One region of the Brevibacillus sp. HB1.2 genome, then DNA from elsewhere that is predicted to be linked to it. Evidence: riboswitches for the same ligand, from Rfam matches in the RefSeq annotation. Region 1 holds a riboswitch; the other holds the start of a gene.
The links. A riboswitch is a leader RNA that binds a small molecule or an ion and turns the genes downstream of it on or off. The one in region 1 is predicted to bind lysine.
Positions count from the first base shown of each region.

Region 2: another riboswitch for lysine. It lies ahead of HPY28_RS21220 (amino acid permease); the one in region 1 lies ahead of dapD (2,3,4,5-tetrahydropyridine-2,6-dicarboxylate N-acetyltransferase).

Region 1 is NZ_JABMIU010000002.1:450,122-455,293, reverse strand. Features, by position in the region: gene HPY28_RS07095 (EcsC family protein) at 1-644, shown strand, start outside; gene HPY28_RS07090 (GNAT family N-acetyltransferase) at 619-1,167, opposite strand; gene HPY28_RS07085 (flavodoxin) at 1,236-1,676, opposite strand; lysine riboswitch at 1,818-2,007, shown strand; gene dapD (2,3,4,5-tetrahydropyridine-2,6-dicarboxylate N-acetyltransferase) at 2,099-2,809, shown strand; gene HPY28_RS07075 (aspartate aminotransferase family protein) at 2,824-4,038, shown strand; gene HPY28_RS07070 (N-acetyldiaminopimelate deacetylase) at 4,042-5,172, shown strand, end outside; gene HPY28_RS30690 (hypothetical protein) at 5,150-5,172, opposite strand, start outside.
Region 2 is NZ_JABMIU010000010.1:150,005-155,176, reverse strand. Features, by position in the region: gene HPY28_RS21235 (hypothetical protein) at 1-12, opposite strand, end outside; gene HPY28_RS21230 (hypothetical protein) at 5-196, opposite strand; gene HPY28_RS21225 (hypothetical protein) at 302-1,159, opposite strand; gene HPY28_RS21220 (amino acid permease) at 1,378-2,826, opposite strand; lysine riboswitch at 2,940-3,125, opposite strand; gene HPY28_RS21215 (DinB family protein) at 3,210-3,704, opposite strand; gene HPY28_RS21210 (CGNR zinc finger domain-containing protein) at 3,873-4,430, shown strand; gene HPY28_RS21205 (alpha/beta fold hydrolase) at 4,538-5,172, shown strand, end outside.

The sequences.
Region 1 (5,172 bases):
ATTTGGTGCAGGATGAACCGATTTACAAGCGGTTTGGCAAACGGTTAGAGGGACAGGGGGCGTCTGTTGTTGACAAAGAAAAGATTGCCGCTGTACCGCTTACGATCATGAATGATGTCGCAATGGAGTTAAAGGATTCACGTGCGAATTTTGCCACGGTACAAGGTGCCACGACTGGCTTCGGAGGGATTTTTACCCTCGCGATCGATATCCCTTTATTGATGGGGACATCCCTTAAAGTATTACAAGAGATGGCTCTTGCCTATGGCTATCGACCTGAAGAGAAAAGAGAGCGGCTGTTTGTCGTCAAATGCTTGCAGTTTGCTTCATCAGACATTGTAGGGAAAAAAGCGATACTCGCTGAGCTCTCCCGCTTTGATGATCCAAATGCGCAGAGAGAGGTTATGGCTCAATTGCAAGGATGGCGTGAAGTCGTGGTAACGTACACAGAAAACTTTGGGTGGAAAAAATTGTTTCAAATGGTGCCGATTGCAGGTGTTTTGTTCGGGGCGTATTTGAACCGTTCAACCGTACAGGATGTCGCCGAAGCGGGGATGATGCTGTACCGCAAACGGCGTATCCTGGAGCGGCTACGAGAGAGCGAAATGAGGGAGGAAATTACTGAGCCCACTCCTCAGCAGTAAGAGCGTACAGGAGATGGTCTTCCCATACACCGTTAATTTGCAAAAAGCGTAACGAAAGCCCTTCCTGGCGAAAACGGTTTTTTTCCAAGACGCGAATGGAAGCTTGATTGCGAGGCATAACAGCAGCTTGTACTCTGTGCAGCCCAGCATCCGTTAAAGCAAAGCGGAGGGCGAGATTTACTGCTGATGTCGTATAACCTTTGCCATTGCACGCCTGATCCATAAAGTAGCCAATCGTCGCATTTTGCCATGCGCCACGTGCGACATTCGACAACGCTACACGTCCAATCATCTTTCCGGATTCTCGGGAGAATACGCCGAAAGCATAGGCAGTACCACGTTCAAAATCAATCTGCGCTTGTGAAATCTGTTCTTGCTGTCCTATGAGGGTCAGAAATGAAGCGGGGCGGATTGGTTCAAATGGTTGGAGAAAGTCATGATTACGCAGCCGAAGCTCTAGGAGCTCGGCTGCGTCTTGTTGTTGGAGAGGCCGTAAGAGAATCTCGTCCGTATGTAGTGACATGAGATCAATCCTCCTTAAAAAGTTGGATTGATAGTATAGCATGTGCCAGAGTATTTGGGAAACATCAATTAGCCGAGCAATTCAACAAATGACACCCCAAATGCTTTGCACGTTTCCACTTCTTTTGCAGTAGGAGAAAGCTCGATTTTCAAACCTTCCAGAGGAGTTTCCGCACCACGCTCGCTCGCCTTTTTCAGCAAAATATCAACAGCTGCACCGACATGCTCGTAAGCGGAGTCGCAAGAGCCAAAAGCAACAACCTTTTTCCCGCTGAGGTCAATATTGTCCATTTCCTCATAAAAATCCAGGCATTCGTCTGGCAGTTCACCGTCGCCCCATGTGTAGGCACCAAGCAAGATTCCGTCGTAAGCTTCGAGTTCTTTTGCGTTCGCATCCATCACTTCTTTTATCTCCAGCTCAGCACCAGTTGAACGAATACCTTCTGCAATTGCTTCAGCAATTTCTTGAGTATTCCCTGTCATGCTCGCGTATACCATCAAAATGCTCATAAAACGTAAAACCTCCAATTCAGATAATGAGTATCATTCTCATCAATAAAAATAATGAAAATGAGAATCGTTGTCAATAACTTTTTTCTTATTGCCACGTTTCATTGATTTTGGTAGAGTTAAATAAAATTATAATAATGTACTCTAAATAGAGGTGCGCCGAAGAAGAGTAAGTCTTTTCGCAATCTGCCAGGGGGCAGGAGAAGGAAGAAAGGCTAAAGCGCCGAAGCTTATGCTATGCCCCTACGTAGCACAGGCTGGGGTGTCTCATGAAAAATGATCATCCTGTCACAAGGGACCTAAAGTCTTTTTGTGGAGCGCTATTTATGATTTGCTTCTGTAGTAGTAAGAGCAATGAGATAGCGAATGCACTCATTGCTTTTTTTGATTTACCATGCTGTTATTTTGAGGAGGATGTAACCATGAACATGATGGATGCCAACGAAATTATCGCGTTTATTCAAAAAAGCGAAAAGAAAACACCAGTGAAGGTATATGTGAAAGGGAACCTGGAGGGAATCGACTTTGGTGCGAGCTCCAAAGCCTTCATTACTGGTCCTACTGGTGTTGTTTTTGGTGAGTGGAAAGAGATTGAGCCAGTGCTCGCTGCTAACGCAGACAAAATTGAAGATTATGTGGTAGAAAGCGACCGCCGCAACTCCGCTATTCCATTGCTGGATACAAAAGGAATTCAAGCACGTATTGAGCCAGGCGCAATTATCCGTGACCAAGTGACAATCGGTAACAATGCGGTCATCATGATGGGTGCTTCCATTAACATCGGCGCAGTTATCGGTGAAGGTACGATGATCGACATGAATGTTGTTGTAGGTGGACGTGGAACCATCGGGAAAAACTGCCACATCGGCGCTGGATCGGTTATCGCAGGCGTTATCGAGCCACCATCTGCACAGCCAGTTGTTGTCGAAGACGATGTTGTCATCGGAGCAAATGCTGTCATTCTGGAAGGTGTTCGCGTAGGAAAAGGTGCTGTCGTTGCAGCGGGTGCTGTCGTGATTGAAGATGTACCTCCATACGTAGTAGTTGCGGGAACGCCTGCTCGTGTGATCAAGCAAATCGATGAAAAAACTCGTTCCAAGACAGAGATCAAGCAGGAGCTACGTCAGCTGTAAGGGAGAGAGTGCACATGGACTGGCGTTCGCTCGATGAACAATATATCGTCTCCTCTTACAAAAGACTTCCGATTGCCATAGAAAAAGGCGAAGGAAATTACTTGTACGATACGAATGGAAAGAGCTACCTCGACTTGTTTACCGGACTCGCGGTAAACGTTCTGGGGCATTCTCATCCGCGCATTGTACAGGCTCTGCGTGAGCAGGGAGAGCGCTTCTTGCATATTTCCAATGTATTTTTAAATAAGCCCGCTATTCGTTTGGCCGAGCGTTTGGTTGCGAACAGCATTAGTGGAAAAGTGTTTTTCACCAACTCTGGTGCAGAGGCTACAGAGTCTGCGATCAAGCTGATTCACAAATGGACGAAGAACGAGGGAGCAGGTCGTGAAGGCATCGTTGTCTTACGCAACAGTTTTCACGGGCGAACACTCGGAGCAGTGCGTCTGACGAGGCAGGCTCACGTCTATCAAGACTTTCCTCAGCCGGCTTTTCCTGTTTATGAACTGGATGTGGAAGACACGGAAGGATTGCGAGCGATTTGCCAGGAAGCAAGACCCGCTGCGGTCCTCATGGAGCCAGTCTTGGGTTCTGGCGGTGTCGTGCCGTTAACGGAAGCGTTCTTGCGAGAGGTAGCTGCGATCTGTGAACATGAAGGCATGCTCTTTGTCATGGACGAGATCCAGACAGGAATGGGCAGAACAGGAAAGCTGTTTGCTTATGAGCATGCAGGCGTAACGCCAGACCTGATCCTTTTTGCCAAAGGCATAGGGGGAGGGCTTCCCCTCGGCGGTGTCATCGCTGGCCCAAAGCTGATGAACCAGTTCAAACCGGGGGATCACGGAACGACTTTTGCACCATCGCCACTGTCTGCTGCCCTAGGGAATGTCGTGTTGGACGAATTGCTTGATCCAGCCTTCAGCGCTCACGTAGAAGAAGTGATTGCGTACCTGTGGGCGGGCTTGGAAGCGCTGCGAACGCGTCTTCCAGATCAGCTGCAATCCCTTCGCGGAAAAGGCTTGATGGTTGGAATTCCGCTCTCTTCCACCCCGGAAGAGGTAAGCCACTTGCAGCAAGCATTGCTTGACGAAGGAATTCTCGTTGACGTGACGCAGAAAACGATTGTTCGTCTGCTTCCGCCACTGACGTTGACAAAAGCCGATGTGGACCGTTTTCTTGCTGTGTTTGAGGAGCAATTAACAGCAAGAACAGGTACGAAAAAGGAGGCGTAGACCATGACGACTTCCTTGTTTACACAAATTCGCCGAGACTTGCACCAAATACCGGAGCCAGGCTTCGCTGAAGTGAAGACGCAACAATACTTGCTCGATTATTTGAAAAAGCTGCCCCAGGAGCGAATCGAGATCAAAACGTGGCGGACAGGCATTTTGGTCAAGCTGGCAGGAACAAAGCCAAAACGATTAATTGCCTGGCGGACGGATATGGATGGCCTACCGATCGTAGAGGAAACGTCCTATCCGTTTCGCTCGCTTCATGAAGGATTCATGCATGCATGCGGTCATGACATGCATATGGCAATTGCTCTTGGCCTCCTGACGCATTTTACCGAGCATCCGATGGCAGATGATTTGCTGTTCCTCTTCCAGCCGGCAGAAGAAGGTCCTGGCGGTGCGGAGCCGATGATGGAAAGTGAAGAGTTTGCGGGGTGGCGACCGGACTGCATTTTTGCCCTGCATATCGCGCCAGAATATCCGGTCGGTCATATTGCGACGAAGCCAGGAATTTTGTTTGCCAACACTTCTGAGTTGTACATTGATTTGGTTGGCAAAGGGGGGCATGCAGCCTTCCCGCACAAGGCGAATGACATGGTGGTTGCAGGAAGCCATCTTGTGACACAGCTTCAATCGATTATTTCGCGCAATATGGATCCATTGGATTCGGCTGTCGTAACGATTGGCAAGCTGGAGAGCGGAACGAAGCAGAACATCATCGCAGAGAAGTCCAGGCTAGAAGGGACCATCCGAACCTTTTCGATGGAATCGATGGCAATCGTCAAGAGCCGCATTGAATCTCTCGTAAAGGGAGTGGAAATAGGCTTCGATTGCCAGGCAACGATTGACTATGGGGTTGGCTACTGCCAGGTTTACAACGAGGAGCAGTTAACGACAGACTTCATGCAATGGGTACAGGAACAATGTGAAGAAGTAACTCTTATCACCTGCAAGGAAGCCATGACCGGAGAAGACTTCGGTTACTTTTTGAAAGAAATTCCCGGCTTTTTGTTCTGGCTGGGTGTGCAAACGCCGTACGGCTTGCATCATTCTAAAATTGAGCCGAACGAAGACGCGATCGAAGTTGCTATTCGACTGGTCTCCCGGTATTTTACATGGCTTTCGCAACAGGAG
Region 2 (5,172 bases), on a different contig from region 1:
GCGATCAGTCATTTGCTTCCCCCTTATTTTGTCCAGTGGGTGTAGAGTCTTGCTGCACATACGGATTGTCGACGTCATTTGGTTCCTTGTCTAGATTGGTACGGATTGCGATTATGAGGCTAGTAGGAGGTTGAGCGATCAGTCTGTCATCCAGTTGTTTGAAATCAGGCAGGTCGTTTTCGAGATTGTCATACATGTTCGTCCCCTCCTTTACGGGTTAGTATGTCCATCAGCTACACAAAAAAAGAGCCCCAGTCCCAGGGAAGTTCGGGAGGAGGCTGTGTCCATCATCTTTGTGTAGTTAACTTGTTTTCTTGGTCAAGATCTTCATAAAAGAGGCAAGATTCGTTTGAAGCAATGGTGTGAAGGTAGAAAAGGAAGCATTTTCAGCGAGCGTATTCATTCGACGAACAAATTCAGTGTCGTCCTTTGTATTTACATTCTCAAAGCGGTTAGTGATTTTCGTATTTTTTAAATCGGAAAGAAGCGTAGCTTGTTCGTTCCGGTATTGAGAGATCCAGTCTGGTCGATGTTGCAGCTTTTTGACGAATTGAATCAGCATGCTTACTTTCTCTGTTTGATTGGTAGCCGCATGCATTTTTTTGTAGGCTTCCGGGTCATACCGCTCCATCAGCTTGGACGGGTTAACATAGTCGCTCGGCGCCCCATGTGGTTTTTGCGGAAGCTCTACGTAGCTGACACTGCCGGTTGCAGGGTCAACCTTTCGTGTTTTGGCAACGCCAGCGAGCAAATGGAGGGTATCCAAAAATTCAGCAGCATTTTCATCAGCCATGTATTGGTCTGCCAAATATTTGCCTTGGGTTAAACCGACTTCTACCAAAGCAGCTCTTTCTTCATCGGAGTAGGTGGATGGGGAGTTGAAAAAGTTTTGCTCCAGGATGTGGTCAAAGGCTTTGCGAGCCTCGGGTGGTTTATCTGCAAAAATTTTATCCAAACGCTCATTAATCTCTGTGTTAAAGAAAAATTGGACACTGTGATGCTCGATGACATCAGCAGGGAGCTCTCGTGCCTTGTGAGAACGAAGGTCTACTGTATCGTTCTCGGGCAATGCTAGACGAGTTCCTGTCACCATTTTGGGTGCAAGTTGGTTAGTTGAAAGCTGGGGGGTTAGGTAGCGGGTATTCGATTGGATGTGCATGTTCTACTCTCCTCACATGGATTCATGTTCAGTCGTGATGGCAGGAGATCTGGTTACCTTATATCAGATGACTGGTATGAGTTGTGAGAACGGAAGGAAACGGATCTCAATGGCTTCTTGTCTATACTATCGGCAATTTTTGGGCAGTTTTTAATATGCTGGCAAACATGAAAAAGGACTTCCGTTATCTGAACGGAAGTCCGTACTTATTTCTTCGATTATTTCGTGTGCTCATCCATGCTGAAGTCTACTTGTTCAAGAGGGACGAGCTCGGTCTTTTTGGTAATTTTATAAGCGAGCCAAACGATTAAGAAGAGTGGCAGGCCAATGTAAGAGACCAGGACGCCATACCAGTCAACCGTTCCACCCATGAATGCGGAGTAGTTTTGCCCAATAATAACGATACAGCAAATGATGAAGGCAAAAATCGGTCCAAACGGGAACCACTTTGCCCGATAAGGCAATTCGCTTAAGTCACGACCCTGAGCGATAAACGCTTTACGGAAACGGTAGTGACTAATGGCAATGCCCAGCCAAGCGATGAAACCTGACATACCGGAAGCATTTAGAAGCCAGACGTACACTTCGCCTTCCCCAAACAGAGAGGACAGAAAAGCAAGGGCGCCGACGAGCGCAGTCAAGATCAAGGCATTGATCGGTACGCCGTTACTTGTTACTTTTGCGAACCATTTTGGTGCGTTTCCTTCTTTCGCCAAGTTCCACAGCATGCGTGTAGAGGCGTACATGCCAGAGTTTCCAGCAGACAATACAGACGTAAGAATAACGGCATTCATGACGGATGCTGCAAAAGCAAATCCGGCATTTTCAAAAACAATCGTAAACGGACTGATCGCAATATCCGTAAGGTCGCCACTGATCAGATTTGGATTATCGTATGGAACCAACAACCCGATGATCAAAATAGCGAGGATATAGAAGAGTAGGATGCGCCAAAAAATTTGACGGATGGCCTTCGGAATGTTGCGGGCAGGGTCTTCGCTCTCCCCAGCTGCGACACCAACGAGCTCTGTCCCTTGGAAAGAGAATCCGGCAATCATAAAGACACCGAGCAGGGCCATGAAGCCGCCATTGAATGGCGCGTCGCCTTTGGTGAAGTTTTGGAGGCCGACTGCTTGGCCGCCCATAATGCCAAAAATCATCAACACACCAACAATAATAAAGACGATTACCGTTACTACTTTAATCAAGGCGAACCAATATTCAGATTCTCCATAGGCTTTCACAGACAGGAGATTCAAGGCAAACAGCAATCCGAGGAACAAAGCGCTCCACAATATCGCTGGGGTATCCGGGAACCAATATTTCATAATGAGTGCGGAAGCTGACAGCTCGACGGCAATGGTAATGGCCCAGTTGTACCAGTAGTTCCAGCCGAGAGCAAAGCCGAGAGATGGATCGACGAACCGTGTGGCATAGGTCGAAAACGAACCAGAAACAGGCATGAAGGCCGCCATTTCCCCCAAGCTGGTCATTAAAAAGTAAACCATGATACTAATGGCGAGATAGGCAACTAAAGCTCCACCAGGTCCGGCGGAATGAATCGAGCCTCCGCTCGCGAGAAACAATCCCGTCCCAATCGAGCCGCCGATGGCGATCATCGTCAGGTGTCGGGCTTTTAAACCACGTTGCAATTGATTTTGTGACATAAGCTACTTGCACGACCTTTCTTGATTTTTGAGAAGGAAGGTCGGAAACGAAAAAACCGCCATAGCCAAAAAAATGGCATAGGGCGGTATCATCCAATCCCCACCAAGCCTTCACTGAAGATAGCTCACCACGCTTGCTTGGCATGCAAACGTGACAGTTCTGCCCCTTTCGAGTACAGCCCCAACCCAATCGCACAGAGACGCGATATGAGCTTCGGCGGATTTTCCTTACCTGGAGTCATTGATTTTCTCTGAATCTCGTACAGGATGATATAAAAGCCGCGACCTCTATCCTCACCGTGAAAGATGAGGATAACATGTATGAAATTATGTGATTTATCAACTATAAAGGATTGTTTATGATTAATCAATGTGAAATTTTGTTATTCAAATGAGCGTCTGGCAGGCCAAGAGCCTTGTAACTTGCGAATTTGGACAATTTGTCCCGTATGAAACGCATCATGCAGGACCAGACTCATCACGGTTTGGTAAATGGGCGTATAAGTAGCCGTCTGGTTTAAATCCTCATCCGTCAGCAAGGAAAGCTTTTCATGAATGTGGCGATGGACGCTTTCCATGCGCAAGAGGGTAGCTTGCCAAGCGTCTTCGTCATCCGGACCGCCGGACGGGATGAAGGTATCATCGTTCGTCTCAGCCGAGCTAGGAAATTCAGTGCCCAATAGACGATGCAACAGGCGTTCTTTGTAATAAAGAAGGTGGCTGATGTTTTCCCAGATCGTGTTGGCTGCTTCTCCCACAGGGCGCCAGCTGGCCTCGGCTGCTGATACTCTGGAAAGCGCTTCTTTTAAGGGTGGATACCAGTCTTCCTTGTCATACGTACATTCCCATCCATGCAAAAGCAAATCCTTCCGATTCATACGCTTCCTCCTCGTCTGTGAAACAGATTGATGAAACGCTATAATAGCAGTAAGAAATGAAGATGTAACCAGTTAATTTGATTACGATAGTTACAAAGAGATATTACCATATTCTGTATAGTCATACAAGAGAGAAAAATGTAGGGTTTCGTCAGGAGAGATAATGACATGGACTGGCTTTGTATCGATTTTTTAAATAGTGATTGGCGGGATTGGCGTGGTTCTGGTCGTGCGGAAAATCGTTTGGAGAACCAGGAATGGCTGTCATCCTTTTTGCAAACATACAAGCTAACCGCTCCGCTTCCGATAAATGAGGAGTGTGCCGCTTCCCTTTTGCAGCTGCGCGAACGTTTGAGACGTATGCTGGAAGCTGTTGTCCGTGGAGACCGAATCCAAGAGGACGATCTTGCGGAATTGAACAGAGCTTTGGCTCAGGCCCCTTTTCATATACAGGTGTTGTATGTAGATGAGGAGGGCGGCTACGGGCAAAAGCAATCCAGCTCAACAGAGGGCTGGCCTCTCGTCATGGCACAAATTGCGGCTTCTTTCGCGGAGCTGCTTGCCCAGCAGCATTTGGAGCGAATCAAAATATGTGACAACGAGGATTGCCGCTGGGTGTTTTATGATGAAAGCCGCAACCGGGTGCGCCGCTGGTGTGATGACAAAATGTGCGGAAACCTGATGAAGGTGCGCCGTTTTCGGGAGCGACAGAAGGAAAAAGGCTGATGGAGCCATTACTAACGACCGTCGGGATTTTGTCTCTGACGGTTTTTTTCTAGGTTTGAGACATAATATATAGAACTATACATGGGAACGGAAACGAGGTGGGTAGGATGAGTCAAGCACGCAAAAAATGGTTTCAGGCACTCGTATTGGTGACACTTGGAGCGATTTGTCTGGCGATATGGTATTTGCAACCCTATCAACCCGATCAGGCAGCATTAACGGCCATGCAAGGCGGTGAAGGGATTACGGTCATGGATACGAATGACTGGATTATTTTCCAAGGCGGGGAGTCACGCGAGCCGGGACTCATCTTATATCCAGGAGCACTGGTCAAACCGGAGAGCTATGCACCGATTGCCCGTGCTTTGGCAGGCTACGGCTACCATGTTTTTCTCGCACGAATGCCGCTGAATTTGGCTGTAAGTGATATGACGCGAGCCACACAAGTATTAAAGGCGTACCCGAATAAAACGTTTGTCATCGGAGGACATTCGCTCGGTGGTACTATGGCAGCTCAATTCGCAGCAAACCATCCGGACCGAATCAGTGGAGTATTTTTGCTGGGAGCGTATCCGAACAGTCAGGGGAACTTGAAGAAGGTGAATTTGCCTGTGCTGTCTTTACTCGGATCTCGCGACGGTGTGATCCATATAGAAAAGTTTGAGGAGAGCAAGCAATACTTGCCGGAGCGTACCGTGTACATGTCCATAGAAGGGGGGAACCACTCCCAGTTCGGAAGCTA